DNA from 3 places in the Acinetobacter sp. TTH0-4 genome. Region 3 is predicted to be linked to each of the others. Evidence: predicted binding sites of a transcription regulator. Region 3 holds the regulator's gene; each other region holds the start of a gene.
What was found. Region 3 encodes PhoB, which activates phosphate uptake and scavenging genes when phosphate is short. Its sites were predicted from a motif close to TGTCATNAANCTGTCATAA; they were not measured.
Positions count from the first base shown of each region.

Region 1: the regulator PhoB is predicted to act here: its motif matches at 8,683-8,701, upstream of H0S58_RS03710 (inorganic phosphate transporter).
Region 2: the regulator PhoB is predicted to act here: its motif matches at 4,274-4,292, upstream of H0S58_RS07800 (porin).

Region 1 is NZ_CP059079.1:791,068-801,828, forward strand. It holds gene H0S58_RS03670 (hypothetical protein) at 168-653, shown strand; gene H0S58_RS03675 (crotonase/enoyl-CoA hydratase family protein) at 951-1,736, opposite strand; gene pnuC (nicotinamide riboside transporter PnuC) at 1,948-2,532, shown strand; gene H0S58_RS03685 (hypothetical protein) at 2,563-2,838, shown strand; gene H0S58_RS03690 (DUF2505 family protein) at 2,976-3,473, shown strand; gene H0S58_RS03695 (amino acid transport protein) at 3,644-3,847, opposite strand; gene def (peptide deformylase) at 4,008-4,493, shown strand; gene metH (methionine synthase) at 4,629-8,321, opposite strand; gene H0S58_RS03710 (inorganic phosphate transporter) at 8,749-10,368, shown strand; gene H0S58_RS03715 (hypothetical protein) at 10,450-10,761, opposite strand, start outside.
Region 2 is NZ_CP059079.1:1,665,320-1,676,080, reverse strand. It holds gene eno (phosphopyruvate hydratase) at 1-407, shown strand, start outside; gene H0S58_RS07815 (septum formation initiator family protein) at 426-821, shown strand; gene ispD (2-C-methyl-D-erythritol 4-phosphate cytidylyltransferase) at 811-1,503, shown strand; gene rodA (rod shape-determining protein RodA) at 1,587-2,723, shown strand; gene H0S58_RS07800 (porin) at 3,037-4,131, opposite strand; gene H0S58_RS07795 (HIT family protein) at 4,385-4,798, opposite strand; gene H0S58_RS07790 (YARHG domain-containing protein) at 4,830-5,099, opposite strand; gene H0S58_RS07785 (lysozyme) at 5,540-6,103, shown strand; gene H0S58_RS07780 (NAD(P)-dependent oxidoreductase) at 6,253-7,125, opposite strand; gene H0S58_RS07775 (alpha/beta fold hydrolase) at 7,136-8,227, opposite strand; gene H0S58_RS07770 (O-succinylhomoserine sulfhydrylase) at 8,364-9,551, shown strand; gene H0S58_RS07765 (YbaB/EbfC family nucleoid-associated protein) at 9,592-9,921, shown strand; gene recR (recombination mediator RecR) at 9,934-10,530, shown strand; gene H0S58_RS07755 (ribonuclease D) at 10,754-10,761, shown strand, end outside.
Region 3 is NZ_CP059079.1:2,740,782-2,751,542, reverse strand. It holds gene H0S58_RS12845 (pirin family protein) at 1-450, shown strand, start outside; gene H0S58_RS12840 (glutathione S-transferase family protein) at 950-1,597, shown strand; gene phoR (phosphate regulon sensor histidine kinase PhoR) at 1,646-3,007, opposite strand; gene phoB (phosphate regulon transcriptional regulator PhoB) at 3,031-3,741, opposite strand; gene H0S58_RS12825 (TetR/AcrR family transcriptional regulator) at 3,979-4,680, opposite strand; gene H0S58_RS12820 (SDR family NAD(P)-dependent oxidoreductase) at 4,905-5,747, shown strand; gene H0S58_RS12815 (TauD/TfdA dioxygenase family protein) at 6,026-6,967, shown strand; gene H0S58_RS12810 (Crp/Fnr family transcriptional regulator) at 7,024-7,791, shown strand; gene H0S58_RS12805 (TOBE domain-containing protein) at 7,902-8,117, shown strand; gene H0S58_RS12800 (hypothetical protein) at 8,131-9,609, shown strand; gene H0S58_RS12795 (ABC transporter substrate-binding protein) at 9,644-10,711, shown strand; gene H0S58_RS12790 (ABC transporter permease) at 10,741-10,761, shown strand, end outside.

The DNA.
Region 1 (10,761 bases), 1.0 Mb from region 3:
TTATTGTATTCATTTTAATTCTTTTATTTTTTTACAATTTAAAACAAGAGCTTGAAGTCTTTAAAAAAGAATATCGAACAACTAAAAAGCCAGAAAATGTATGATTTTTGCTCAAACTGGTTTATATATGATAAAGATAATTACTATTTACGCGTGAGAGTGACGTTATGGTCAAAATACTTTTGTGCTTATGTTTTTTTATTGGATTGATTGTCATTTGGAAAGTGGGTTTTAAAATGTATATTCACCACTATCATCAGCGGCGTAAAACACAGCAAACAGAACCCTCAACTTCCGCTGTTTCATTTTTGAGTAGTGACCTGTCAACACTATCTGAACCACGTCTAGATGAAGTAGAAGAATATGAACAACAACTTTTTGATGATGTCTGTGAGATATTTTTTGAACATCCCCCGACAGATCGGGATTCAGAACAAGCCGTTGTGATACAAGAAAATCTACTCCGAAAATTGCCTGCGAAAACCCAAACACAAATTCGTCGTCTGGATTTAGAAGAATGGTCGATTTATTGGACTTTTTACGATCAGTCCTTGGAATATTATGTCGGGCGTTATGGCGTGTTTTATACGCATGTTGACCGTTTTGGTCAGGAACATAAATTTGAGATTAAGGAAAAATATAGGCAGGTTTAGCTTAGTGACGGTATTGCGCGCAGACCAAAAGATTAATCAATTATATTATTCAATATAAATATTTAAAGTGTATTCATCTGCCTTTACCTACAAGGTTCTAATCGGTTGGGTTTGACCCACTCTCAGCAAAAAAATCTTATTTGCACTCTTCATTAAAATAGTACTTTTTCATTTAAGTGACCGATTTTTTTAAATTTTAATAAAAATATCATCTGGTTAAGTTTTAAACATTAATCATTGGGTATAGATAGCGTGTATTTAAATGCTTTTAAAATACGTTCAATGATCAGAATTAAATTATTGACCTTTGAACTGTGCAGCACGTCGTTGAAGCATAGCCATCACACCTTCTTGTGCATCTTGTGTTTTTAACAAAGGGCTAAGATGCTGGGGTAAACGGGAAAATGCCATTTCAGTGCCGTACTCAGCGGCGTCTTTGGCAGAAGCAAGTGTGGCTTGAACTGCAAGTGGTGCAGCTTGAGCAATATGTCCCGCCAGCTCAAGGGCACGATTGAGTGGTGATTCTGTTGTAATTTCACTGATCAGATTTAAATCGAGTGCTGTTGCTGCATCAAATGCATCGCCTGTAAGTAAGTAGCGCATGGCTTTTGCCCAACCTGCGGCCTGAACAAAACGAATAGTTGCACCGCCAAAAGGTAAAATGCCACGTTGCACTTCCATTTGAGCAAACTGCGTCGTATCTTGTGCAATGACGAGATCGGCATTTAACATCAGTTCGATGCCTGCGGTATAGCAAAAGCCTTGTACTGCAACCACCACAGGTTTTTTACGTACTCGTCCGCTCGTTCCCCAAGGATTAATTTGCATGTCATCAAAAGCAAATATTCCTGTTTCTAATTTGGGCTGCAATTCCACCAAGTCTAGACCTGCAGTAAAATGTTCACCATGTGCAAAAATGACGGCACAACGTAAGTGTGGAAGATCTTCATACTCAGTCAGCGCCAGTGATAAATCATCAATTAAATGGCTATCAAATGCATTTCGCTTAGCAACACGATCAAGGCCAATTAAAAACAAAGACCCACGTATTTCTCGGCTCACTTTCCCTGGATGATCTGACATAGTTATTTTCCTTGGATCATTTTTTCTATTTTTAAGTGATCTTTAGAAAACTGTCAAATGCTGCGTGTTGATTTGAATTTAACCATTAATTTTAAAATTAAAATGGTGATTTTATGAATCTTACAAGATTCAGAATAGAATTAATTTAGCTTGCGTTCAGCGAATTTTTTTTCATAATAACGGCATTCTCTTTATCCATTTGTTGCTTGTTATGTCACCTTTAGAAATTATTGCAGTCATCATTAGTATTATTGGTGTGACATTAACCATTAGACGAAATATGTGGTGTTGGTGGTTTAACTTTGTGGCCTTTGTACTCTATGCCTATTTGTTTTATGAATTTAAGTTATATGGCGAAACTATTTTGCAATTCTTCTTTATGGGGATGAATTTTTATGGTTTCTATCACTGGTTCAAGGGCAAGCAGCAAGACCATGAAATTCGTATTGAACCGATTGCATCCAAAACTGTGATGTTACAAATGGGCTTTGCAGCAATAGGAGGATTAATTTTTGGTTTAATTTTAAAACACTTTACCGATGCTGCTGTACCGATGTTAGATTCTCAATTGGCTGCATTTAGTTTATTGGCAACCTATTGGACCAGTCGTAAACATATTGCGACTTGGGTGTTGTGGGTTTTTGTCGATATTGTTTATGTGGGCATGTTTATTTATAAAGATTTATTTCTGACTGCCGGTTTATATACCGCTTTTGTTGCTTTGGCCGCTTTTGGTTGGTGGCAGTGGCAACAAGTGAAAAAGAAACAGGCACACAGTCATTTTAAAGGCGTTTAAATATTTTGACTCATCATTGGAATTTTGAATATGTTGATTGATTTTATACAATATCAACTTAGACAATTTGAAGAAATGGCTGCAAGGATTCAGGCTGCACCTGAAAAATATATCACTTTTGATTCAGTCTCCGATTTTTACAAAGCTGAATGGTTAAATGACTTTCCGCGAGGAACGACATGGTCAGCAACAGGATTAGATGATGGGGCTGAACAATTTTATGCCATTGTTGAATATCGAACACATTTCTTGAAAATCTCGTGTACCGATAAAATTGAGATCTGTTATGGCGTACATGGCCAATAGTTTAGAATGTGTGGTCAATGACAATAAAGCGAGAATCCAATTAAATAGAGACGAATGAAAATACGCTAGATCATTGAATTTCTCTGTGTTGAGAACTGATGATCAGGATAAGCAATAAAAAGATAAAGGACAAAATTATGGCGCACCGTTTTACGATTAACTCTACCATTCAAGGTGTTTCAATTGACGAGTTTAAACGTCTTGCAGCAAATACAAGTTTACACGAAGCGGTGTGTAAACGTATTCCAGGTGAAAAATTAGAAATTATTGAATCTCAAATTAATGGAAATACCTATACGCTGCGCCGTGCTTATAATTTAGATGTGAATATTCCAGATATTGCAAAAAAGCTCCTGAAAGATGCCTTTCGTTTAAAACGTACAGATATTACTGATTTGCAGGCATTAAGTTCTACAATAGAATTGGGTGCAAATTTACCTTTGGAAGCGAACTGCGAACGCTCTGTAACAGGAGATGACCAACAAATTCATATCACTTTAAATTGGCAAGTCAAAGTTAAAGTGCCTTTGGTGGCCGGTATGTTGGAAAAACATGCGGAAGGCGAGATTCGTAAATTTAGTGATGTTGAAATCCAGATTGTTGAAGATGAACTAAAGAAAAATCTCAGCGTATAATCTTTAAATTTTTTTAATTCAATCATGTCCGTTCATGCCACTATGTACGGGCATTTTTTTTTATAATTTTTCATTATTTTATAATTGAAATTATTTCATTGAAAAGCATTTCAATTGATTTAAATCGACTTATGAATAGATGGATGATTAAAATATTCTTATAAAAATATTTAAAGGCGAATAAAATAAGGGAATAAGGAGAACAGTACACCAAGGCCTGATAACCATAAAGTAGTGTCAATAAAATAAGAATAGACCATCAGCAGTAGACCACAGACCAAAGGCACCATTTTTTTTTGCTTTTTGCCATATAAGAAATAGCCTAAGCCTATAAAGCTAAAAATTAAACCGAGCAAAAGTTGAGTGGTATTCATATTGATTATGTTTATATAGCATTGGACTGATTATAAAGTAGAAGATTAAATTTAGCTTAAATAATGAAGGTTTTGGGATAAAGAACCGAACTTTTGAAGTTTAAAGTACATTTGCTTTTATTTAAATTTAAAATATATGACTTAAAGTCTAGGAAAAAATATGAGTGCAATTTTAGCTGTAGCCCGACGTGGTGAAGTGATTTTAACGTTAAAAGCTGCATCTGTTACGACCTTGGAATTAAACAGCGTATGGTTAAATGAGTTGGCAACAGCCATGCAAGCCACCATGCTGGAACGTAATGGTGTCGGAATTGCCGCACCGCAGGTCTATGTATCTAAACGTTTGATTATCATGGCTTCACGTCCAAACTTACGTTATCCCGATGCACCTGATATGGATGCTGTGGTCATGGTGAATCCTGAAATATTGGAAAAATCTGTAGAAACAATTATAGGTGAAGAAGGTTGTTTAAGTGTGCCTGATAAACGTGGACAAGTAGTACGGGCAGAAATGGTGAGAGTGAAATACTTAACGTTGCAAGGTAAGTTAGTTGAAACAGTCTTTCGTGGTTTTCCTGCACGGATTGTGCAACATGAGGTGGATCATTTAGATGGCGTGTTGTTTGTGGAAAGAATAGAGCATTAATTGGGTAGTTTTTTGAATGAGTACGAACGAGTCCGAATGTAGCCGGTAGATTTAAAAATAGAGTTGTCATGAATACGAATAGTTTGGAAATGAAAAAACCCTCACTTGGAGGGGTTTATTGAGAAATTGATTTATTTAAATATCAATTGAATCATCTAAATTTGGCATTAACCAACGCTTCGCTTCATCCATCGACCAGCCTTTGCGCTCTGCATAACTGTCTAACTGATCTTGCGCAATCTTACCGACATTAAAATATTCAGATTGGGGGTTGCTGTAATAGAAACCGCTCACGCTCGAAGGTGGCCACATTGCAAAGCTCGAAGTAAGTTCCGTACCAATGGCATTGGTTGAATCTAACCAGCTAAATAATGTCGCTTTTTCAGAATGTTCAGGGCATGCAGGGTAACCTGGAGCAGGACGAATTCCGACGTACTTCTCTTTAATCAAATCTTCATTTGACAGTTGTTCTGCTGCTTGATACCCCCAGAACTCTTTACGAATACGTTCGTGCAAATGCTCAGCAAAAGCTTCTGCAAAACGGTCACCCAAAGACTGCGCTAAAATTGCAGAATAATCATCGCCTTTGGCTTTGTATTCATGTGCCATTTCTTCTGCACCGAAAATTGAAACTGTAAAGCCACCTAAGTAATCATCAAGGCTTGTCTCTTCAGGGGCAATAAAATCGGCTAATGAGAAGTTTGGTTTTTTAGAGACTTTGTCTGACTGTTGACGGGTATGTTCAAATTTATGCGTTACGCTTTGATTTTCATCATAAATAGACACCGTATCTGCATCAGTGCGTTTTGCAGGTGCGAGGCTAAATACTGCACGTGCATCAAAACGATTATTTTCGACAATATCTTTTAGCATGATCTGTGCTTGTTCATACAAATCAGTTGCTGCTTCTCCGACGACATCATCGGTTAGAATAGCAGGGAACTTGCCTGCCAAACTCCACGAAATAAAGAACGGTGTCCAGTCAAAATAAGGGACTAACGTCGCTAGCGGATAATTTTTCAGGATGTGCTGACCAAGCACGTTTGGTTTAGGTGGCACATAGTTTGTCCAGTCAATTTTCACGCCATTGGCAATAGATTCTGGATAAGATAATTTCGCTGCTTTGGGTTGTTTGTTAGCAATACGTTCACGAACTTTGGCATATTCTTCACGGTAACCTTTAATGAATTCAGGCTTCATTTCAGGTGACAGCAGGGACGTTGCCACACCGACTGCACGAGATGCATCAGCGACATAAATGACGGCATCATTTGAATATTGCGGATCAATTTTAACCGCAGTATGTGCTTTCGATGTGGTTGCACCACCAATCATCAATGGAATATGGAAACCTTTGCGCTGCATTTCTTTGGCAACAAATACCATTTCATCTAAAGATGGCGTGATGAGACCAGATAAACCAATAATATCGACTTTTTCATCAATGGCAGTTTGTAGAATTTTTTCCGCCGGCACCATCACGCCAAGGTCAACAATGTCATAGCCATTACAACCCAAAACAACGCCTACAATATTTTTACCAATATCGTGTACATCGCCTTTTACCGTTGCCATCAAGATTTTACCCTTGGTTTGACCTTCTTCTTTTTCTGCTTCGATGTACGGGTTCAGCCAAGCCACGGCTTGTTTCATCACACGTGCCGATTTCACTACTTGTGGCAAGAACATTTTACCTGCGCCAAACAAATCACCTACCACATTCATGCCAGACATGAGTGGCCCTTCAATCACATCTAAAGGTCGGGTTGATTTTAAACGTGCTTCTTCAGTATCGATATCAATATAAGCGGTAATACCTTTGACTAAGGCATATTCAAGGCGTTTTTCAACAGGTTGATCACGCCATTCAAGATTTTCAGCTTCACGTTGTGCGCCGCCTTTACCACGGTATTGTTCAGCAACTTCAAGTAGCTTTTCTGTAGCATCTTGACCACTTTCACCTTGGTTTTGGTTAAGAACAACATTTTCAACGGCTGCTTTTAATTCTTTCGGAATATCATCATAAATAGCAAGTTGTCCTGCATTTACAATGCCCATGGTCATGCCTTGTTGAATGGCGTGGTAAAGGAATACGGCATGAATCGCTTCACGGACAGGCTCATTACCACGGAATGAGAACGATACGTTCGAGACACCACCAGAAATCATCGCATGGGGAAGGTTTTGTTTAATCCAACCTGTTGCTTCAATGAAATCAACCGCGTAGTTATTGTGTTCTTCAATACCCGTTGCCACAGCAAACACGTTCGGGTCGAAAATAATATCTTCAGCAGGGAAGCCAACATCGTTCACTAAAACATCATATGAACGCTTACAAATTTCTCGTTTACGCGCTGCTGTATCGGCTTGACCAGCTTCATCAAAAGCCATAACAATAACTGCAGCACCATACTGACGGCATAAACGTGCTTTTTCGACAAACTCGTCATAACCTTCTTTTAGAGAAATAGAGTTAACGACAGGTTTACCTTGAACGCATTTCAAGCCTGCTTCAATAATTTCCCACTTTGATGAGTCAATCATGATTGGAACACGGGAAATGTCGGGTTCAGATGCAATCAGATTCAAGAACGTGACCATTGCTGCTTGTGAATCCAACATGCCTTCATCCATGTTGATGTCGACAATTTGCGCGCCACCTTGAACTTGGTCTAAGGCAACCTCTAAAGCTTCGGTATAATTTTCTTCACGAATTAAACGTGCGAATTTTTTTGAACCTGTAACGTTGGTACGCTCACCGACATTCACAAACAATGAATCTTTGGTGATGTTAAATGGCTCTAAACCTGAAAGACGACAAGCGGGTTCAATATTTGGAATTTGACGGGGTGCAATATCTTTGACAGCATTATAAATAGCACGAATATGATCTGGCGTTGTACCACAGCAACCACCTGTGATATTGATTAGACCACTTTCTGCAAATTCTTTTAAGAATGCCGCAGTTTCTTCAGGGGTTTCATCATAACCACCGAAAGCATTCGGTAAGCCTGCATTAGGATGTGCTGAAATAAAGGTATTGGCCACATCACCCACTGTTTTTACGTGTGGACGCATGGCATCTGCACCTAGAGCACAGTTAAAACCAATCGAGAGTAAATCGCCGTGACGTACAGAGTTCCAGAAAGCTTCAGCCGTTTGACCCGTTAAAGTACGACCTGAAGCATCGGTAATGGTGCCTGAAATCATCAACGGTAATTCATAACCTAACTGTTTAAAGACTTCTTTGACTGCAAAAATGGCCGCTTTACAGTTCAAAGTATCAAATACAGTTTCAATCAATAAAATATCTGCACCGCCTTCAATCAGCGCGTGTGCTGCTTCAATATAGTTTTCTTTGAGTGCATCAAAAGTCACATTACGAAATGCAGGATCATTGACATTCGGTGAAATTGAGCAAGTACGTGATGTCGGCCCAAGTACACCTGCGACAAAACGAGGTTTGTCAGGGGTTGAATATTTTTTACAGGCTTCTTTGGCAATACGTGCTGCTTCAAAGTTAATCTCATGAACTAAATCTTCCATGTGATAGTCAGACATAGAAACGCGTGTACCATTAAAGCTGTTGGTTTCAATGATATCCGCACCCGCATCTAAGTAATCTTCATGGATACTTTGAATAATGTGTGGTTGGGTCAGCACCAATAAATCGTTATTTCCCTTTAGGTCAGATGCCCAGTCAGCAAAACGCTCACTCCGATAATCTGCTTCTTCTAATTGATGGCGTTGAATCATGGTGCCCATTGCACCATCAATAATTAGAATACGTTTGGCGAGAAGCTCTTTTAAGGTGGCAAGCGTGGACATAAATAATCCCGATCCAGTGGAATATAAAATGGCTGCTATCTTAGCAGAATTACACTGCTTTTGAGGGATATTCAGCCAAATGGGCCGTTTTCCACTTCAAAATAAACGATTACTGCTTTATTTTTCATCGAATTGAAATATGTCAGGACTACTATGATTTAAGTGAGATCAGCAAAAAAATAAGGTAGTTTGCCCATTCATAAATTTTTATATAGATGACTATTTTTGCAATATATCCATGCATGATGATTGAGTTTAAATATTGCAAAGAATAGATTCAAAAAAATATTTCCCAAAATGTATAGGGGAATGACTTAAATTAAGTCAATTTTTTAATAATTGACTTAATATGGCGCACGCTTGTCATATAATTGTCACAATTAAATTGAACAATAAGGGGATATTATTATCCCTTTGAACCGTTTGCATGAATTCTAATATTCCTCCCGTCCAAGATCAGGTTTCATCAGCGCCACTGAAATCGACGAATGTGCATGTGCCTACACCGAAATTTTTTATGCCGGTGTTTTTAACGGTCATTATTGCAACTTTGGTTTACATTGGTTTTCAGCTTTCTGCTGATTTGTCTCATGTTCCAACTTTAAGTTTATATTCTGTTATCTTGCTGGCTACCGCTTTATTCATTGCTTTGGGCTTTGAGTTTGTCAATGGTTTTCACGACACTGCAAATGCAGTGGCGACAGTCATTTATACCAATGCCTTATCTGCACCAGTTGCGGTAATGTGGGCTGGTTTTTGTAATTTTCTTGGGGTCATGGTTGCAAGCGGGGCAGTGGCCTACGGCATTATTGCTTTGTTGCCGGTCGAGTTAATTATGAATGTTAGCTCGGGCGCTGGTTTTGCCATGGTCTTTGCCATGTTGATTGCAGCCATTCTATGGAATTTGGGTACTTGGTTTTTAGGTATTCCTGCTTCAAGTTCACATACTTTAATCGGTTCGATTTTAGGTGTGGGCATCATGAATTATCTTTTAAATTCAGGAGGTGGAGCAAGTGGTGTAGATATGGATCAGGTGATTAAAGTCGGTAAGGCTTTGTTATTTTCACCTTTGATCGGATTTGCTTTTGCTGCGATTGTATTTTTACTGGTTAAAAAAGTCTTTAAAAAACAAGTAGAATTGTTTCAGCCACCTGAAGGTAACAAGCCACCACCACCGATGATCCGCGCGATTCTGATTTTCACTTGTACAGGGGTGAGTTTTGCTCATGGTTCAAATGATGGTCAGAAGGGTATGGGTTTAATTATGTTGATTCTGATTGGTATTGTTCCTCTGGCTTATTCTCTGAATAAAAATCTAGATGCTCAACATATTCAATCTTTTAATCAACTGTCGAATCAGACTGCAGATATTTTGTATGTAAATCATACAGCAATAACCGATGAAACAGCGCGTAATACATTAACCACATATATTCAAACCAAAGAAATTACACCTGAAGTGGTTCCAGCATTGGCCAGTTTAACCGATCATTTGGGTGACCGTGTTGCGCAATATGGTGACTTAAAAGCCATTCCTGAAGCGGAAGTTTCGATTATTCGCAACGATATGTATTTGAGTAGCACAGCATTTAAGCGTTTGGATAAAGCTGAACAACTGCCTGCCATGTCGCAAGACCAGGGCAAAGCGATTAAAGAATATCGTAGTAAATTAGATTCTTTCCTGCAATATATTCCAACTTGGGTGAAGGTTGCAGTCGCTCTAGCATTGGGCTTAGGCACAATGGTCGGCTGGAAGCGCATTGTGGTCACAGTGGGTGAGCGTATTGGTAAAAATCACATGACTTATGGTCAGGGCATGTCAGCAGAATTGGTCGCGATGACCACCATTGCGGCTGCAGATGGTTTTGGTATGCCAGTGTCGACCACACATGTATTAAACAGTGCGGTTGCGGGTACGATGGTTGCCAATAAATCGGGGTTGAATTTTGCCACCGTGAAGGTCATTTTGTCCGCTTGGATTTTCACCTTACCTGCCACCATTTGTTTATCGGGTGGTTTGTACTGGTTATTCTTACAGTTTACTTAAAACTTTGTTCAACTAAAATTTGCCATCAAAAAACGCTGCATTTGCAGCGTTTTTAGTTTTAGAAATATTGTAAAAATAAGCTTATTTTTTCTGTTTGCCTATCATTTTATCTAATCGTAATTTTTGATTGGCAAATCCATACAAAGCAGCAAAAGGTAAAGCACTCCGCGCTAAATAAGCAACACGCCATAAGCCCCCATGATTTGCTCCATGCATCATCAGTTCTAAAGGATGATCTAGATGCATTTCAGGATTGGCGACAGATTCAGGATGACGCAAGTCATGAATCCATAAGGCAGCCATTATTGCATTGGTCGTTTCAGGTTCAAATGATTCAACATCAAACAAGCTGGCCCCATTGAAAGCAGCTTTTAATAATGGATTTTTAGTCAC
Region 2 (10,761 bases), 1.1 Mb from region 3:
CAGATTGGGAAGGTTGGTCTTACTTAACGTCGATCCTTGGCGACAAAATCCAGTTGGTGGGTGATGACTTGTTCGTTACCAACCCAAAAATCCTTCAGCGTGGTATTAATGAGAAAGTTGGTAACTCTATCTTAATCAAATACAACCAAATTGGTACGTTGACTGAAACATTAGATGCAATCTATCTTGCGAAAGCAAATGGTTACTCTACTGTGATTTCACACCGTTCTGGCGAAACTGAAGATTCAACCATTGCGGATCTTGCTGTTGGTACTGCTGCGGGTCAAATCAAGACAGGTTCACTGTGCCGTTCTGATCGTGTTGCGAAATATAACCAATTGCTTCGTATTGAAGAATTGACAAATGCTGCTTACCGCGGTAAAGCTGAATTCAAAGGTTTGAACTAAGCGACTGCAATGTCATTCATGTTAAATATATTCGACTCCATCGTGAGTAAAGTATTATTGGGCCTTGCGATCATTTTGATCGCGGGGTTTCAGTATTTGTTTTGGTTTGGTGAGGGTGGTTTCCATGATCATCAAAAGTTAGCGCAAAAAATTCAACAACAAACAGAAATTAATTCAGAATTAAAAGAACGTAATCGTGTTCTGGCAGCAGAAGTGTTTGATTTGAAAAATGGTATCGAAGCCATTGAAGAACATGCTCGCCTTGATCTGGGTTTGATTAAACCGCATGAAACTTTTGTGCAAATGAGTATGATTGGAACACAATATAGACCTGTTTATATTGATCCAAATGCCAACGTTGATTTAAGAACAAATGAAGATGGCAATCAAGAAGTTACTGTAAATGAACCCTAAACTTTGGGCTGTTATTCCTGCGGCGGGTTCTGGACGTCGTTTTTCTCAAACAGAGTTAAAACAATATCAAATCATTCAAGGTCAAACGGTGTTACAGCATACTGTGGCTCGTTTAAATTGTTTACCACTTTCGGGTTATGTTTTGGCCTCGAGTGAAAATGATTCAATAATTCACACTTTAAAATTTGTGCAATCCGAGAAAGCTCATTTCTGTGAAGGTGGTGCTGAGCGTGTTAATTCTGTGCTGAATGCTTTGCAATATTTAAGTCAATTTGCCTCATTAGATGATTTGGTTTTGGTGCATGATGCAGCGCGTCCATGTGTCACTCAAGATTGCTTAAATCAGTTGGTTAATGCGGCAATACAAGAAAAGAGTAGTGCAATTTTAGCCATTCCTGTTCGTGATACATTAAAGCGTGTTGAAGAGCAAAATACCATTAGTCAAACTGTGAGTCGTCATGATTTATGGCAAGCGCAAACACCACAAATTGCAAAATTAGGTGTCTTAAAAGCTGCGATTGAACAAGCATTGTTGAGTGACATCAATATTACTGATGAAGCGAGTGCTTTAGAGTATATAGGTGAAACTGTAAAAGTAGTGCAGGGCCGTTCAGACAATATTAAAATTACCTATGTTGATGATTTAGAATTGGCTAAACTCATTTTATCCTCACAAAAATAAAATAAAAAAAGCCTCCAGATGTATTATCTGCCTAGCTTTAATTTTATAATTTATCAACTCATCTCTATGTTTAAATATTTCCAATGATACCATCACCGCAGTATCGTTTTTTACGTCACTCTTTACGTGATGGTAGAAGCATTAAAGATAACTCATCGAAGTGGAAAAAATGGCATTTAGATCCATGGTTATTATGTTTTTTGGTTCTGAATTCCGCTTTAGGGCTGATGGTCATCTACAGCGCATCTGGACAAGATTCCCAAATGGTATTGCGTCAAGCCATTAGTTTTGGTGTTGGTTTTATTGCATTATTTATTTGCGCGCAAATTCCACCTAAAGTTTATCAGGCCATCAGTCCTTACTTTTATGTATTGGCCATGTTGATGTTGGTGTTGGTGTTGGTGGTAGGTGAAACGCGCATGGGGGCCAAAAGGTGGATATCATTGCCTGGTATTGGCAGTATGCAACCCAGCGAATTTATGAAATTTGCCATGCCTTTGATGATGGCATGGTATTTCTCAAGACGTCCATTTCCACCTAAGCTTTTAGATATTATTGTGGCTTTGGTATTGATGCTAATTCCCTTTGTATTGGTATTATTACAACCCGATATGAATATTGGACTGATTATTCCTGGTGTTTTCGTTCTATTTTTAAGTGGTATGTCGTGGAAACTGATTGCAGGTGCATTCTCAGCATTGGCTATTGCGGCACCTGCTTTATGGATGTTTGTGTTTCAGGAATATCAGAAAAAGCGTGTGTTAACTTTATTTGATCCTGAGTCAGATGCTTTGGGAGCAGGCTGGAATATTATTCAATCCAAAATTGCAATTGGTTCTGGTGGTTTTACAGGTAAAGGTTATTTGGGCGGTACTCAGTCTCATTTGGGTTATTTACCTGAACATCACACTGATTTTATTATGTCCACTTATGCAGAAGAATTTGGGTTTATTGGTGTTTTTTTGCTGATCAGCTTGTTTGCTGCAATTATTATTCGTTGTCTTATGATTGGAATTAATAGTTTTCATAATTTTGGACGTTTATATGCAGGTGCAATTGGGCTGACCTTTTTCTTTTTTGTATTTTTAAGTTCAGGAATGGTGAGCGGTATTCTGCCTGTAACAGGTGATCCATTACCATTAATGAGTTATGGTGGCACAGCGGTTATTTCCATGTTGGCCAGTATGGGTATTGTAATGTCCATTCATAGTCATCGTTAAATCCTTTATTCAGCAATTGATGAGAACAAATTTTCTGACTTATTTATGAATATTTTAGTTTTTTTATGATCTGTGCATCCTCACGATTGGATGTTTTGTTGAATGTGACAAGCGCATTTCTAATAAGAGTAGATATGAGTGATGGTGAAATAAGAATATAAAATGTTATAAATTAAAATAGAAAATCCTCATTCTGAGTCTAGTTATATTGAGCTTGTCCAAAAATTTAAATCGTTTGAATAGAATTATAAATTGCTAAAAAGACCACCTTAGGGTGGTCTTTTTTTTGAACAGTTAAAAGTTTACTTTGGAATTAAAATTTAATTTCCATGCCTAAGCCATAAACGCTTTCCTCAGCATTACCTTTCTTCGGTGAATTATCCCATTCACGTTGAACGGCGTTCGCAAATAGTTTGGTTTGGCTATTAAGCTTATAGTCTGCACCAATACCCCATTGGTCTACAGAGCTATCACCAGATGCTCCACCAAGCACTGCGTAGTCCGTATCTGCTTGTTGATATTGAGCTTTAAGCGTCCACGGTGTATTTGCAAGTTTGTAAGTTGCAGAGATTAACCATGCATTTTCTTCAACTTTGTTGTAGTCACCTGCATATGCTGGTGTAACCGTGAAAGGTTTAATATTGCTATAGTCTGAAATCTCTGCAGTCTGCCACATCGCACCAACAGATAAACCAGGAGCACCAATTTTTCCAAGATCAAAAGATCCGCCTACACGGATTGCATCAGCAGGGGCATTTGAAATTCCCACCGCAGCAAAATCACCTACCGACTTGAAGTTTCCTGCGATAACGCCTTCAAAGCCGATATCTTTATTGGCATATGAAAGTGAAGTAGAAAGTCCATCACCTAAACTGTCACGTTTTCCATCTACATATTTAGTGGTATCACTTGTAGACTCACCTTGTTGAGTTTGAAGTGCAAAGACTAAACCACCCAATAGTTTAGGATCAGTTTCAATCCCAATGACATTTTCTATACGCTCTTCACCGTACATCATTTCTTTGATGTCAGCGTGAGCATAATCATTAAATACGTCGCGGTATCCAGTACCAGCATCTTTAAATGGGGTATCCATGATACCTGCTTTTAAAGTACCGAGATTAGCCCACTTTAAACCAGCGAAAATATTACGTTTTTTAAATACGTCATCACCACCATCTACGTCTACTTCCCATTCAGCTTGATAGACAGCAGAAAGTTGTTCTGTTAATTTCTCTTCGCCTTTAACACCTAAACGTGAAGCATTCGAGTTTAATTCAGTAACAGTATCCTTACCATTATCATAGCTATCAACACTTACATTCAACTTTCCGTATAAAGTTGGCGCCGCTTGTGCTGCGCTTAAGCTTAAAGTTGTAACTGCTGCAGCGAGAAGCAATTTTTTCATCGAGATTTCTCCAAAACACTGTTCTTAATGGCCTTAGCCTTGCTTAACTTTTCTTTTTAGTCGGCTTGAGTACAAAAAGTTACAGAAGCTAACCAACTTGCTAAGCAGTATCTGTAAAATTTGTGACAGTGAAGTGAAAGATAAATGACAGTTTCATGACGTGTTTGAGTTTAATATTTGTTTTTATATTTCTTTTTTTATTAAAGAGTTATAAAAAAATGAAGCCTAAGCTTCATTTTTTAAGTATTCAAAATTAAAGTGCAGCTTTAATTTTTTCAGCTAAAACTTTAATTTTTTCTTGGTCACCCATGTGTAAAGCATGTTTACCTAATTCATGAATGGAGCTTGGAATTAAATGGAAATGTACATGCGGTACAGTTTGACCGGCTGCCGCACCTGAAAGTTGCATCAGTACAATACCCTTAACTTCAAGTGCTTGTTCCATTGCTTTTGCCACCTTTTGCACAATCTGAATGGTATACGCTGCGGCTTCAGGTGCAAGGTCAAGCAAAGTTATAGCAGGAGATTTGGGAATAACCAATGTGTGACCTTCGGCTTGTGGCATGATATCCATAAAGGCCAAAACATGATCATCTTCATAAATTTTAATTGCAGGCAGTTCATTACGAATAATGCGTGCAAAAATGTTTTCATCATCGTAAACCATTTTTATTCCTTGAAAGTCATTGAGTTCAGAATTAATTACAGTTTAATTCTTTCTGACGTTCTTTAATGGTGTCAAGTTTTTGCTGTTCTTTTTCAGAAAATTTCGGTTTGGTGGTATAGCAGTTATCATTACCGAATTTCGCTTTTGCTTCGCTATCTTTAAAACAAAAACCTTTTGATGCATAAATGACATCATGATCATTTTTTAATTTTTGACATTCTTGATCTGCACTTGCTGCAAATGTATTTGCCCCGATTAAGGTCACAAAGCTTGCAAACATTGCAACTATAAACTTGTTCATAAAAGTTTCCTCAGGTTTAATACTGTGTAGTTATATAAACACAATATTAGGTTGTTATTATGATTATTCAATGGCGACTTATTGCTCAATTGTAATTTTACTTCATAATTGATTTGAAAAATAATAAAAATTTTATATATCAATTGCTTTTAAATCCTATTTTGAAATAGTTATTTAAGTTTATTTATATTCAGCACAGTTAATCTTGGGACTCTTGACTGAAATGAAAAGATTACTGGCTTGAAAGAACTATGTAAATCAACTTACCCAAAGACTGCTATAAAGACTGTGAATTTACTCAAACTAACTACAACGGTGTAATTTTAAGTGTTGAATAGTATCGTTCAATAGGTCAATTCAATCACACTGATACAGGTTTTGACTTGAAACAGTGATAATCGATTGTTTACAGTTAAAAGCAAAGTTAAAGGGCTGAATACGTGAAACGAATTTTTGATTTTTTAAGCAAGTTCATTCAAAAAAATGTGGATGCTGACCATCAAGCCATCGCAACAGCGACAGATTCAAATTTGTCCCATATGTCAGCTATTGCGATTGACCAGATGAGCACAAGTTCGTTTGGCGTAAATCTAATTTGTGGTTTCGAGGGGAAACGACTTTTGGCTTATGACGATGGTGTGGGCGTTTGGAGTATTGGATTTGGTACCACGCTTTACCCGAATGGTATTAAAGTCAAAAAAGGGGATAGTTGTACAGAATCACAAGCGAAAGCTTATATGACACATGATTTGAAAAGATTTGAGACAATAGTGAATAATAAGGTGACTGTGCCGCTGAATCAAAATCAATTCGATGCACTGGTATCATTGGCATATAACATCGGAGCGACTGCATTTAGTCAATCAACTTTGGTTAAAAAGCTGAATGCTGATGATAGGCATGGCGCTGCACAGCAATTTGATGTGTGGATAAATGCTGGAGGTAAGCGCATGCAAGGTCTCGTTAATCGACGTAAGGCAGAAAAAAGCTTGTTTCTAAAATGAGTCTTCTGAATTACCCCATTATTTTTATCGGGATAAAAATAATGGGTAAAAATATTTTGTTTTTAGTTTCTTCTAAAATTACTGAGTACTATTTTTGCGCCTTATTGCTGGAATATGCTTTAACTCAGTAGTTGATTAGATCGTTAAAATTACTCTAAAGTGATTTTGCTCCATGATTCATAAATTTTTACAGCACTTGAGAAGTCACTGTCTTGATTGGACAAATCACTGGAAGCTTGAATAAGGCTCTGAGTTAAAGCAATAACAGGTGCAGATAGTTTTGCCTCTCGAATTAAATCTAAAGCAATACCTGTATCCTTAGCCAAGAGTGGTAAAGCAAAAGTAAGCGGAAAACTACGGTTTAAAATACGTTGTGGTAATACTGTTTCAGTCACACCACTTTTGCCACTGGATGCATTAATGCAGTCTAAAGCTGCATGTAGATCAACACCATGCGCTTTTAAAGCGGTAAAACCTTCAGCAACCGAACATAAATTTACAGCTAAAAGCATATTATTGACTGCTTTAACTGAAAATCCTGCGCCAGCACCACCGACATGTTTAATCAATTTACCAAAAGCTTGAATGGCGGGTAGTGCATTTTCAAAAGCTGTAGTTTCACCACCTACCATCACCGTTAATGTGGCAGTTTCTGCACCAATTGTTTGACCACTAACAGGAGCATCGAGAAAATCAACCTGTTGTAGTTTAAGTTGTTCAGATAAAAATTTAGCAGATTCAGGCACACCACTGGTGCAATCGACCCAGATCGCACCCGATTTAATACTTACACTCGCAATGAGTTGTTCGACTTCTTTACTGGTGGGCAGGCACGAAAAAATAACATCTGCTTGAACAGCTTGATGTAGGTCCACTGGTTGAGTGCCATATTCAGTTGCGTGTTGTTGGGCTTTTTCAAAATTACGATTCCACACATAGACCGTATCAAAATGTTGAGGTAAATGTGCCGCCATTCGGTAACCCATTGCGCCCAAACCAATAAATGCAACTGATTGAATCATTTTCTATCCTTTATATTTTGCTTGATCTTTGTTTAAGCCAACTGGTCATGACTGGCCAGAACTCATTGGCAGTGGTTTGATTGGATATCATTCCTAGATGCCCGCCCGGAATTAGCTTAAATGTAACATCTTGACTGCTGGTCAATTCCGTTAATGGCTGAATTGCTTCTGCTGATACAATTTGATCGCTACGACCTGCGCCCACTAGTAAAGCGCAGTTGATATTTTTTAATTCAATTTTTTGATCTTGTAATTGAATCACACCATTTTTCAGCGGATTTCTGAGCCAAATATTAAATAGCATATCTTGGTTAATTCCACCCGGATAATCAATCATCTGATTTAAGAAAGCACCCATAGTGGCATGTTCATAAAGTGCTTGTCTATTGTCTAGATTGAACCAAAGTTGTTTTTGACTTTGAATCCATCCCATCGGGTCAATCATTTTAAAACCAAGAGCATTTAATAAGCCAGGAGAGTGGATAAAATGCTTGGGTATCATTTCCGAATACAGTTTGTTTTGCAGAGTTTTATTTTTGGCCAGTAATTGATTGGCAGTGTGAAAAATTTTACCCGTACTTCCTGATGCATGGCTATCTATAGGGCTACCCAAAACCATGAGATTTTTAACAAAATGGGGTTGCCTTAATGCGGTATATAACAATACAAATATACCCGCCATACTCCAGCCATGTAATGAAATTTGATCACTGTTCGAATGGTTGCGAATTTGATCGATACAATGTGGAATTGCATCATCAATAAATGACATGAAATTTAAAAAACGATCTTTATAGTTGTATTGCCCCCATTCGACTAAATACACATCAAAACCACTATTTTGAAAATGTTTCACTAATGAACGATAAGGAAATAAATCGTAAATGGCCATATTAATGGCAAGTGGAGCAACAAAAACCAACGGTTCTTTGTATTCCTTTTTAGGCGAGGCATAGTAACGAATGCATGTTTTTTTATATTCGGCAACAATATCGTAAGGCGTCGTCTGTGACAGAACCAGTGACCGAGAATTAAATAAACGGGTAGATAAATTTTTCAGCTTAATTTTATGTTTTGCCATTTTATTTCTAATGTGAATCATAAGAAGCCGAGTGATATATGAATGAATTACTGAAAGTGTAGGTGATATTTATGCATTATACCTTGACCTTAAATACATTAGGCGCTCAAAATGTTGGCATTATTCGTTAACACAGTTCAGGACTGGGGAACTATAAATGAGCCAACAAGATGTCATTGAATACCAATTAGATACTTTAGCCATTCGTACAGGTCATACCCGTAGTTTCGAAGGTGAACATGCAGAACCGATTTTCCTGACTTCATCGTTTGTTTATGAAAATGCCGCAGAAGCCGCAGCTAAGTTTTCAGGTCAAGAACCCGGTAATATTTACTCTCGATTTACCAATCCGACGGTTGCTATGTTTGAAAAACGTTTAGCTGCTTTAGAAGGCGCTGAACGTGCTGTTGCGACCAGCACAGGAATGGCTGCGATTATGGCAGTTGCAATGTCTTATCTAAAATTGGGCGATCATGTTATTTGTTCACGGGCTGTATTTGGTTCAACCGTTTCTTTATTTGAAAAATATATTGCTAAATTTGGTGTAAGCATCGATTTTGTAGACTTAACAGATTTAAATGCATGGAAAAATGCAGTTAAACCTGAAACTAAATTACTGTTTGTTGAATCGCCGTCAAATCCACTTTCTGAAATTGCAGATATTCAATCACTGGCTGATATCGCACATGCCAATGGTGCATTACTTGCAATTGATAACAGTTTCTGTACACCAGTTTTGCAACAACCGCTTAAGTTTGGTGCAGATTTAGTGGTGTATTCTGCAACCAAATATTTGGATGGGCAAGGGCGTGCTTTGGGTGGTGCTGTCGTAGGCAATCACCAATTACTTGAAGATATTTTTGGTTATGTACGTACCACAGGACCTTCAATGAGCCCTTTCAATGCCTGGGTATTTTTAAAAGGTCTGGAAACTTTACGTTTACGTATGCGCGAACATTCAGCAAGTGCACAGAAATTAGCTGAATTCCTAGTTGCACATAAAAGTGTCGAAAAAGTTTACTATGCAGGTTTGCCAGCACATGTTGGACATGAACTTGCTGGCAAACAACAAACAGGTTTTGGTGGAATCGTGTCATTTGAAGTAAAAGGTGGGCGTGACGAGGCTTGGAAAGTCATCGATAATACCCAATTTATTTCAATTACTGGTAATTTGGGTGATGCAAAATCTACTATTACTCATCCAGCGACCACGACGCATGGAAAATTATCAGTCGACGCGAAAGAGGCAGCAGGTATTCGTGAAGGTTTAATTCGTGTATCTGTTGGTTTAGAAGATATTGATGATATTATTCGCGATCTAAGTCGTGGTTTAGACCTCATCTAATTCAAGATTTTAATTTAAAATTATTTGTTCGGAGATTTTTATGAACATTAACATGTTAATGCAGCAAGCTCAGCGTATGCAAAAAGACGTTGAAACTAACATGAAAAAGGCAAAAGAAGAGTTAGCGCAAACTGAAGTGCATGCTGAAGCAGGTGGTGGTTTGGTAAAAGTTACGATGACATGCCGTAATGTAGTCAAACGAATTGAGATTAGTCCTGAACTTTTGCAAGATGATGCGGATATGATTGAGGATTTGATTGCTGCTGCAATGAATGATGCTGCGCGTCAAGCTGAAACAATTTCAGAAGAAAAAATGAAATCAGCAAACTCTGGTATGGGCTTACCACCAGGCCTTTCAGGTTTATTCTAAGGAAGACGTTTAGTGTTTAGTGATCGTTTTGATCAGCTGGTTCAAGCTTTACGTATTTTGCCGAGTGTTGGGCCAAAATCGGCTCAACGCATGGCCTTACACCTGATTATGAAAAATAGAGAAGGTGCAATTGGGCTGGCACATGCTTTAAACGAAGCAAGTACTTATATTCATGAATGTAGTGTTTGTCATTCCTTGACTGAAAATGAAGTTTGTGACATCTGCATTTCGCATGAGCGTGATGATCAGCTGTTGTGTGTGGTGGAGTCACCTGCTGATGTCATGGCAATTGAACAAAGTGGAAGTTTTCGTGGGAAATACCATGTATTGGGCGGGCATTTATCCCCATTGGATGGCATTGGACCCGAAGAAATTGGTATTCCTTATTTAATTCAACGTTTGAGTCAGGGGCATGTTTCTGAAGTCATCTTAGCGACCAATGCGACAGTTGAAGGTCAGGCAACGGCACATTATTTGGTAGAAGCCACCAAGCATTTATCTGTGCAGATGACCAGAATTGCTCAAGGTGTACCTCAGGGTGGTGAACTTGAATATGTTGATAGTCATACATTAAGCCAAGCTGTACATAATCGTATGCGAATGAAGTAAGTGCAAAAGCACTTATTTCATCATATTTTGATTTAATTTTTTTTAACTTATGATTTTAAATCAATTTTGAAATTATACAAAAAATATATAAAAAATGATGATTTCAAAATTTAGACACTAAAAATATAAGCAATCGCTATGTTTGTCGTCAAATTTCTTATATCTAAATGCTATATATAGGTTAATATACTTTTAAAGAGAATCTTACATTCGACTCGGGAATATGTTTCA
Region 3 (10,761 bases):
TTTACGGTTTTAGTGGGAGAGTTTTTAGACACCCAGTCTCCTGTTGTTGTACATAGTGCATTGCTGGGCGTAGATTTAACCGCCAAAGAAACGACCACGACTCGAATTGTGCTGAATCCAGCTTTTGAATATGGATTTATGGCGTTGGAAGGCGGAGCAGTCGTCAATGGACATGAATTAAATGAAGATAATATGGTGGTATTGGAACCGGGTTTGCTTGAAATAGACATTGAATTACATGGCGGGAGTCGTATTTTGTTATTGGGTGGTGAGCCTTTTGAGTCGCCTATTTTACTGTGGTGGAATTTTGTTGGGCGCACCCAAGAAGAGTTGTATCAAGCGCGCGAACAATGGATTAATCAAGATGAGCGTTTTGGTCATATTCCCGATTACGAAGGCCCACGCTTAGAAGCACCGACATTTCCAGAAAGAATGCGGGCTTCAAAATAAAGACAGAATTCAGGAAATAGACATAGGATAATGGGTGCAACTTCTAACGGCCAGTATTTGGCTGAGCCGCGGTCGAGTATAAAGCAGCAGAGATACTTCATTTAACACCGATAGATAGATCAGCATTTTGAGGTGGGTCAAAGGTTCAGTTAGCGGCTCATGTGTAATGTAGCATCATTATCCTTGCATCTACGCTCATGGTCTTCAGTCAATGTTATAAAGTCATTTTTTTGTAGATGCGACTTTAACGAGCATCAACAAGCTGAAGTGTCGATTGAATTTCAGCTGTATTTTGTGTAAGCCTGATTGCAAAAATTAAAGAAAAAAGTTGTAGAGATTCTTGCTCAAACAGCTTTAACTCAGACCAGACTTATTAAGCGCGAGATGAAAACGGTGCTGGTTGAATTGACTGTAGCGTTATGCTTTTTTGTGTAAAGCAGGCTGTCTTTTTTTTAGGCCAATAGCGTATAGTCAATCCATAAAAATAGAGACCAGAATCATGATTACCTTACACCATTTAGATCAATCACGTTCATTTCGTATTTTATGGGCTTTAGAAGAATTGGGACTGGATTATCAGATTAAGTTTTACAAACGTCTGCCCAGTTTTATTGCACCTCCTGAATTAAAACAGATTCATCCTTTGGCTAAAGCACCCGTAATGACTGATGCAGATCAGACCATTGCTGAATCGGCTGTCATTTTAGAGTATCTCCAAGAAACTTATGATGTAGAGCAACAATTTAAACCACAGGATAAAGCAGACCAACTGCAATATCGTTATTTTATGCATTATGCTGAAGGGTCTTTGATGCCGCTTTTGGTCATGCAATTGGTGATGAATAACGTGCCTCAAAATGTGCCTTGGTTAATCAAACCAATTGCAAAAAAAATTACAGCAGGGGTGAAAGGCCATTTTATTCAGCCGCGTTTAAAAGATCATATTGCTTTTTTAGAAGATTATTTAGCACAGCATGATTATTTGGCCGGTCATTTTTCTTTTGCCGATGTTCAAATGGGTTTTCCGTTAGAAGCAATCCAATCTAGAATATCGGGAACCTATCCAAATATTGCGGCGTATGTAAAAAGAATCCAACAACGCCCGGCTTATCAAAAGGCACGTTTAAAAGAACAGAATTTAGGTTAATAAATATATCTACACACTGCGATATTTTGCCGAATTTGATTCGGCAGATTATTCTGTCATTTGATACAGACGTTCTTTGGGAAATATCGCTTTAAAAATAGATCCTTGATTTTCTTTAGATTCAATTTCTAAGTATGCACCGTGTTGCATCAACACATGTTTGACAATTGCCAAGCCTAAACCAGTGCCTCCAGTTTGACGACTACGGGCGCTATCCACTCGATAGAACCGTTCAGTTAAACGTGGCAAATGTTTTGGATCAATACCAATACCCGTATCTTGTACAGTAAAAATGCCCTGTTCACCATCGTCATGCCAACCCATGGTGATGGTTCCACCTTTGGGTGTGTACTTGATTGCATTGGTAATGAGGTTGCTAAATGCACTGGCCAGTTCCATATCTGAACCAATCAAGTCACAGTGACTATCAATATCCAAATTTAAAGTATGATTATAATCCACGTTATAGGCCTGAGCATCATCAAACAATTGATTCATTAAACTGGGCATTTCAATGATTTGATTTTTGGCAATTTGTTTATTACTTTCTAAACGTGACAATAACAATAAATCATTCACCAAGGCATTCATGCGTTTATTTTGTGCCTGCATCTGGTCAAAAGCACGTTTCCAACGTGGATTAAGGTCTTCTTGATCGAGAAAGGTTTCGATATAACCACTGAGTACTGTGAGAGGCGTGCGTAATTCATGCGAAATATTATCGACAAAGTCTTTACGCATTTGCTCTAGATTATGCATTCGCGTTACATCATAGGCCACCAGTAAGCGACTTTCGCCGCCAAAACGGGTCATTTTAACTTGCACATAATGGTCTTCAAAGGCAGAAGATTTCATTTTCAAGCCATCGGGTGCTTGATCGATGTGGTTAAAATATTCAATAAAACTGGGTTGACGTAAAATGGTTAAAATATTACGACCACGGTCTAAAGTTTGAATTCCCAAAAGCTTTTCTGCTGCGGGGTTCCACCATTCAATTTGTTGTAATTCATCAATTAACACCACTGCTTCAGCCAGTGCAACCAATGACGATTGCGCTCGATCAATTAGACCAACCATTTCTGCTTGTACAATGCGTTCCTGACGTTGTGCGCGGTAAACATTGAATAGCAAGGCCCCCCAAATCCCATGTAGGTTGGGAGGAACATCATAGGGACGATTGGAAATCCATTCATTAACCAAATACAGTGAACGTAATTGCAAGGTAAAAAATATTAAAAAAGCGCTAAAAATACAAATCCAAAAATACCCAAGCCCAATTCCGACACATGCTGCAATGAGCAGTAAAAAAGCCAGTAATCGCAAATCTTGTTTGGCAAAAGCCCATAAGCTACTGTAACGGAATTTTTTATGTTCACGTGCAAGTTCTGGGACGGGGTACGGTTCATACATAAAACACGATTTACCTAAAATGATTAACCTAGAGCGACATCCGCACGGGTCGAAAAGCGATAACCCGTACCACGAACAGTTTGTACAAAACGATCAGCTCCATAAGGTTCTAGCACTTTACGTAAGCGACGAATATGGACATCAATCGTGCGGTCTTCAATATAAACATTTCCACCCCATACTTGGTCAAGCAATTGAGCACGGGTATAGGCACGTTCTGGATGGGTCATAAAGAAAGCCAATAAACGATATTCTGTAGGCCCCATCTCTAAAATATTTTGACCAAAACTAACGCGCTGACTGACTGGATCTAAGATTAGACCATTGGCATCAATGGTTTTCTCACCACTTAATGCATTTGCACGGCGTAATACCGCTTTAATGCGTGATACCAATTCTCGGGTCGAAAAAGGTTTGGTCATGTAGTCATCTGCACCTGCGTCCAGACCTTGAACTTTATGGTCTTCTTCGCCACGCGCAGTGAGCATGATCACTGGAATTTCAGTTAAATTTTCATCACGTTTTAAACGACGACACAAGTCGACGCCACTGATTCCACCAGGAAGCATCCAATCCAGTAAAATGAGAGAAGGACGTTGATCGACAATCATTTGATGTGCCTGTTTTGCATCTTCGGCTTGTAAACATTGAAAGCCTGCCATATCGAGAGACGTATGAATCATCTCTCGAATGGGAAGTTCGTCATCGACGATTAATATATAGTCATCTTTCACAACGCAATATCCTATTTGATGTTAACGGTGAACCGTTTTGTATTTATGACAGGCTTATTACAAAGATTAATTATGACAGTATGATTGCAGAAAAGGGAATGAATGATACTTTCGCAAACAAATGTGACAATTTTAAGACGGTTAAAACAACTTTTCTTGCTAAATTTTTATTTAAAATTAATAAATTTCATAACTTTATGCATAGAATATAGATGAATATCAATTCTAAATTTCTTTTTAAATATTTTTACCCTTTTCTTCAAAAGTATTGACCAAAGACAGAAAAACAATACTACATGAGGACAATACCTCATCCATGGACTGTTTAAAGCCACTCATGACCCATCGAATAGCAATTTGGGTAATATATCCATTTAGACCTGTGGCGATTAAAGAAATTTCACGTTCTGAGCGTTTAATATGCGGCATCGTCAACATCACAAATGCATGGATCATGCGTTCAAAGCGCGACATAGTTTCATGAATAGTGGCTTGGTTATGTAACTCTTGAACCAACATAGCATCAATATAAATAATACGTGCCATCCCCGGATTATTTTTCAAAGTGGTGAGTAAAGCAGTCAAACCTGATGCAATCATTTTTTCTGGAACAGGTGATGCTTGCATAATAGCTTGCATGACATTTTGTTGTAATTGATCAATTAAAGTTAAAAAAATGGTTTGAAAAAGTTCATCACTTTTCTTAAATGATTCATAAAAATAACGTTCTGTTAGCTTGGCTTCATTACAAATATCTTTCACCGTTACCGCAAAAAAACCCTGACGACCATAAGCCTCAATGCCTGCCTGAATTAATTTTTCACGACGTGCCTGTTTGCGCTCTGTTAAAGATAAACCTTTAAATTGACGTTCTTTGGTTTTTACAGATTTATTGTTTTTTTCTTCAAGATTTGTCTGCTGTTCAGTCATAAAGGTCATATGCCAAGTTCAATCTAGATATGTTGCTATCTTAGCAATATTTTCCGCCTACACCTATGCAGGAAATGAAAAGCGAGTGCTATTTTCAATTGAGTTTGGTGATTTATTATATTGACAATACACATTGTCAAAATTATATTAATGAAAGCAACTGACATCATCACGGCAGAAAAAGAAGCAACTGGTTGAGATGGATGATGCAGATCATTAAATAAGGATGAATCATGAAAAATTTTAAAAATAAAGTGGCCGCAATTACTGGGGCAGGTTCAGGTATTGGTCAGCAATTGGCAATCCTGTTGGCAAAACAAGGCTGTCATTTGTCATTAAGTGATGTGAATGAGCAAGGTTTGGCGCAAACAGCAGAGCTGGTCAAAAGCAGCAACGTTCGGGTAACAACAAAAAAAGTGAATGTTGCAAATTTGGAAGAAATACGGACTTGGGCGCAGGACACTGTACAGAATCATGGTTCTATCAATATGATTTTTAATAATGCGGGCGTGGCGCTCGGTTCGACAGTTGAAGGTGCGAGTTATGAGGAATTGGAATGGATTGTAAATATTAACTTTTGGGGCGTGGTCTATGGCACCAAGGAGTTCTTGCCACTGATTAAAAAGTCAGGTGAAGGACATATTGTAAACATTTCAAGTTTATTTGGTTTGACCGCTCAACCGACACAGTCGGCCTATAATGCCACCAAATTTGCGGTACGTGGTTTTACCGAATCATTGCGTCAGGAATTGGACATGGAAAACTGTGGTGTGAGCGCACTATGTGTCCATCCGGGTGGTATTCGAACCAATATTGCCAATGCTGCTAAAATGAATGATAGCTTACGCACTTTGGGACTCAATCCTGAAAAATCAGCTCAGACTTTTAATAAATTATTACGTTGTCCGCCTGAAGAAGCAGCACGTCAAATTTTAGAAGCTGTACAAAAAGATAAACGTCGTTTATTGATTGGGAACGATGCAAAGACTTTAGATTTAATCCAGCGGATTTTACCGACAGGCTATCAAAAAGTAACGGCCTTGGCGACCAAATGGAGCCAAGGAAAAGGGCAATAAAATTTTTCTAAAATGAAAAAGTCCGCATGAGGCGGACTTTTTTATCACCAAGAAACCAGTTTATCTTTATTGAAAGTCGATTGATCTAGAAGATTGTGCAAGGTTTTTATAGAAAGTGCCTGCAATAGGATTTGGCTTTTTAATTCTTCTTTTAATTTTTATATATCTGAAATGCAGTATAAGAATGTCAATTTTTTGACAGATATGAATAAGTAAATTCTTCATGATGATGCCACAGACACACTGTCTATCAGATATAGATCAATGAGGGATTGAACATGAGCATTCAATATCAACACATTCAAGTTAAAGCGATTAATGGGCGTATTGGCGCAGTGATTGAAGGTGTAAAATTATCATCATCACTTGATGCTACAGTGGTACAAGAAATTAATCAGGCCTTACTCAAACATAAAGTCATTTTTTTTAAACATCAGTCACATTTGGATGATGTTGAGCAAGAGGCTTTTGCTGCGCGTTTGGGCAGGCCTTTGAATCATCCGACTGTTCCTGTGAAGCAAGGTTCAAATCATATTTTAGAGTTAGATTCACGTGGCGCACGGGCAGACAGTTGGCATACAGATATTACCTTTTTAGATGCTTATCCAAAAGCACCCATCTTACGCAGTATTGTTGCACCAGAGGTTGGTGGAAATACTGTTTGGGCCAATACCACAACGGCCTATAATGATTTGCCAGAAGAACTCAAAACCTTGGCAGAAAGCTTAAGAGCCATTCACAGCAATAATTATGATTACGCAGCCAAAGCCAGTGTGCCTGCTGAAGTATTGGCAAAGTATAAAGATTTCTTTAATTCGACAGAATACGAAACTGAGCATCCCTTGGTGCGCGTGCATCCAGAAACAGCTGAAAAAACCTTAGTCCTTGGTCATTTCTTTCAAAAATTTGTGGGCTATAGCCAAGCTGATTCGCGCCGTTTATTTGATATATTCCAAAATTATGTAGAAAAACTGGAAAATATTGTCAGTTGGCGTTGGGAAGCGGGTGATATTGCCATTTGGGATAATCGTGCAACACAACACCGTGCAATTAATGACTATGGAGATCAGCACCGTGTAGTTCGCCGGGTCACTTTAGAAGGGGATATTCCGGTCGGTGTTGATGGTCAATTGAGTCAAGTCATTCGTAAAGAAGTAAAACGCGATGTGTCTGACTACCGTTATGTCGCGTCAGAAGTCGATTATGAAAAAGTTTCATAATAAAAGCTGATTGATTGACAAGGTTTGCAGATAAAGCGAAAACCAATCAAGAATAAATGATTCGTCAGCCTAAAATAATCCATCTAATATTAATTTTGAAAATATTGGATGGATCAATAATGGGGCTTCATAATTTAAATGAAAAAATGAATAATCAGATATTAAGAAATATTTTTAAAACATTATCTGATGATCATATTTATTCTATTTTAGAATCTTCATTTATTAAAAAATACCAAAAAGGTGATTTAATATTAAATAAAAATAATTGTAGAGAATCAGTTTTTATTTTACTCGATGGGATTATCCAAATTGGATATTTAAGCCCATCGGGTCGTTTTCATGCTTTTAATTATTTTTCAGAAAAGAGCCCAATAAATTTATTGGCCTGCATTAATCAACAAGTTGTTGATTATGATTATTATGCCTTTAATCAAGTCAAAATATTACATATTCCTATATTGGTTTTTCAAACAGAAATGAGCAGGAATAATGCATTAAAACAAGATGCTTTGCATATTTTAAGTCTGCGTATGCAAGATCTTTTACAGCAACTTAAATTTATGCAAGTTGCTAGTTTACATCAAAAAATTTGTAAAATATTGTTCGATTTTTCGCATCAATATGGTATTAATCACCATTTGGGTACTGAAATTGGTTTAAAGATCTCACAGCATGATTTGGCTGATTTACTATCTTATTCTAGGCAAACCATTAATAAAGAAATAAAGAAATTAAAAACACAGAATGTTATTTTTTGGCAATATGAAAATATTATTATTAAAGATCAAGATTATCTAAAATATCAGATAAATTGGATTTAAAATCACTTTTTTAGATTTTATAAAATAAGATATAAAAATCAAATTATATTATTTTGGGGAATATAAAAAATAGGCCATAGTGATTCCAACGAAAACAGCAGGAATTAAAAATGACTATTCAATCTATTAATGTACGTAATCAAATTAAAGGCACAATTCAGGAAATTGTAAAAGGTGATGTTGTTTCAGAGGTGGATGTAGTAACGGCATCGGGTGTATTTACTTCAGTGATTACCACTCGCTCAGTGGAAGAGTTGGATTTACAGATTGGCAGCCAAGTGCTTGTACTGATTAAATCGACCGATGTATCGCTTGCCAAGCTGTAGGTATTTGTTTTCCATGAAGAACTATATAACAAAAAGTGCAGGCGTATTGACCTTACTCAGTGCCAGCATTGCCATCAGCCATGCAGATGCCGATGTCGCGCAGTTACAGCAGCAAGTCAGCCAGCTTGAGCAGTCGCTGAAGCAGTTAAAAACAGAATTGGGGCGTATACAGGGGCAGAACCAGACAACAGCACTAGCAGATACCGAGGGTGTTGATGCTGAACTGACATCGGAAGGTGGAGATGATCAAAGCTTTGTCACCCGAGCAGAACTGCAAGGCTTACAGAGTGATATTGAAAACTATAAATATCAAGTGCAACGTGAGCGTGATACCAAAACGGCATTATCAACCCGTCAATTATTGATCAATGGCGTGGTGCAGGCCAAAGCGTCTTATCTCGATGAGGCTCAAGTTACACAGCCACAAGGTCAAAATACGGGTTCTGCGGTGAATAATCGTCGTTCATCTTTTGATTTGGGGGCAGTGCAAGTTGGCTTTGCGGGAAACCTGTTTAAAGATTATGAGCAGGGTAAAAATCTAGACTTCAATTTGCGCTTTGGTACATCACCACAAACAGGAACCAATAATAGTTATCTGAATTTATTGGATGCGCAGCTGATTTATAACGTGCTGCCGACCTTAAGTGCAGATACAGGTCGTTTGACTGTCACCTTGGGTCAGCAATTATTGCCTTTTGGGCAGGAAGTGCAAGCGACTGAAGATTTAAAACCAACCATCAACAATGCATTGTTTAGCTTACCTGGTTATGGCTATGGTTTGGCGCTGCGTGAAGTCGGTTTGATTGTGCGTGGAGATGCTTTACCTACGGTCGATTATGGTTACAACTACCGCTCACCTATGATCAGTTATGCCTTTGGTTTGGTGAATGGCAATGGTGCCAATAAGTCGGATGACAATGATGATAAAAACTTGATTGGACGCCTGCGTTATACCTTGCCTGCGGAATATAACTCATGGCTACGTGAGCTAAGTTTTGGTGTGTCGTGGTATCAGGGTAAGAGCAATTTGTTTGATACCTCAGGTGCTTCAGCCTCTTTTGCGGGCAAAGGCGATGTGTTGCGTAAAGGTTTTGATATTTATTATAACCATCATCCTTTTGGCGCAACCTATGAATATGTTCAAGGTGAAGATCAGACGTATAGCCATCAAACAGCATCGGTCTATCAGCGTGAAAGCGAATCTCATACCGGCACATTATTCTGGAACTTTGGGGAACAATTCGTAAAAGGTTTCCGCAACCAAGGTCGCTATGACGACTGGTGGCCAAAGTCTTATCAAGGTTTTTATCGTTTTGACAGCATTGATCGTGACAAAAATGCATCCAATCAAACTATTGATATTCACGGCGTGGGTCTGAATACATTCTTTGCAGAAACCACCAAATTCCAAGTGAATTTAAACCATATCAATAATGAAATTACCAACAAGAGTTATAACGAGCTGGTCGCACAGCTTCAATACGGTTTCTAAATGTTTTAAATTGAATTCAGAGGAAAGGCTAGAGATGTACAAGTGGACTAAAATTTTATTTACAGGTGTACTCGCAGTAACCACGTTGGTGCCGACTGTTCAGGTCATGGCTGCTGAAGCTAAGCCGAGTGTCATTCGTTTTGCATCACCTTATGTCGGTACCGGTAACCGTCCAGTCGGTTATGGCAACTATTATTCCACCACACAAACTTTGGGTTTGATTGAAAAAGAATTTCAAAAAGATGGGATTAAAGTGCAGTGGAATAACTTTAAAGGCGCAGGTCCTGCCATTAATGAGTCCTATGCCAATGGCTTAGTCGATATTACTTGGTTAGGTGATTTACCCGCCTTGATTGGTAAGGCCAGCCGTTTAGATACCAAATTGATTGCGATTGGTGGTACCAGTGACAACACCTATTTGGCTGTACCGACAGGATCAAGTGCAAAATCAATAGTAGATTTAAAAGGTAAACGTATTGGATTCTTTAAAGGAACCAACCTGCATTTATCAATCATTAATGTGATTAAGAAATACGGTTTAACTGAAAAAGACTTCCGTTTTGTCAATATGGATGGTCCTGTCGGTTATGCAGCCTTAGCCAGTGGTGATATTGATGCTATTTGGAGTAATCAAGCCTTATTACCCGTGGTTGATCGTGGTATTGCCAAGATTATTTACACGACTAAAAAAGAACCGGATGTCTATAAGCTCTCTGGTTATGTGTTGGTGAATTCAAAATTTGAACAAAAATATCCTGAAACCGTACAGCGTGTCGTGAATGTACTGGTCAAACAAGCTGCATGGGAAAGTGATCCGGCTCATAAAGATGCTTTATTCAAAACGTGGTCCAAATCTGGCTTATCGTTTAGCAATATTGCCAAAGCCAATGCAGGTGTGGATTTAAAGCGTCATAGCGCGCCCATTTTTGATGCTTACAATGTGACTTTAATTAAGCAAAAGCTCAAAGCGGGGCAAGATTTGAAATTGATCCGAGGCAATATTGATGTCGATCGCTGGATTGAGCCGAAATATGTTAACAATGCGTTGAAAAGTCAAAACTTACAGAATTTCTGGACGCCTTTAAATGCCAGTGGCAAATAAGCCATTGGCCCGCTTAAGGAGCATCGTGGATGTTACAAGAACTTGAACTG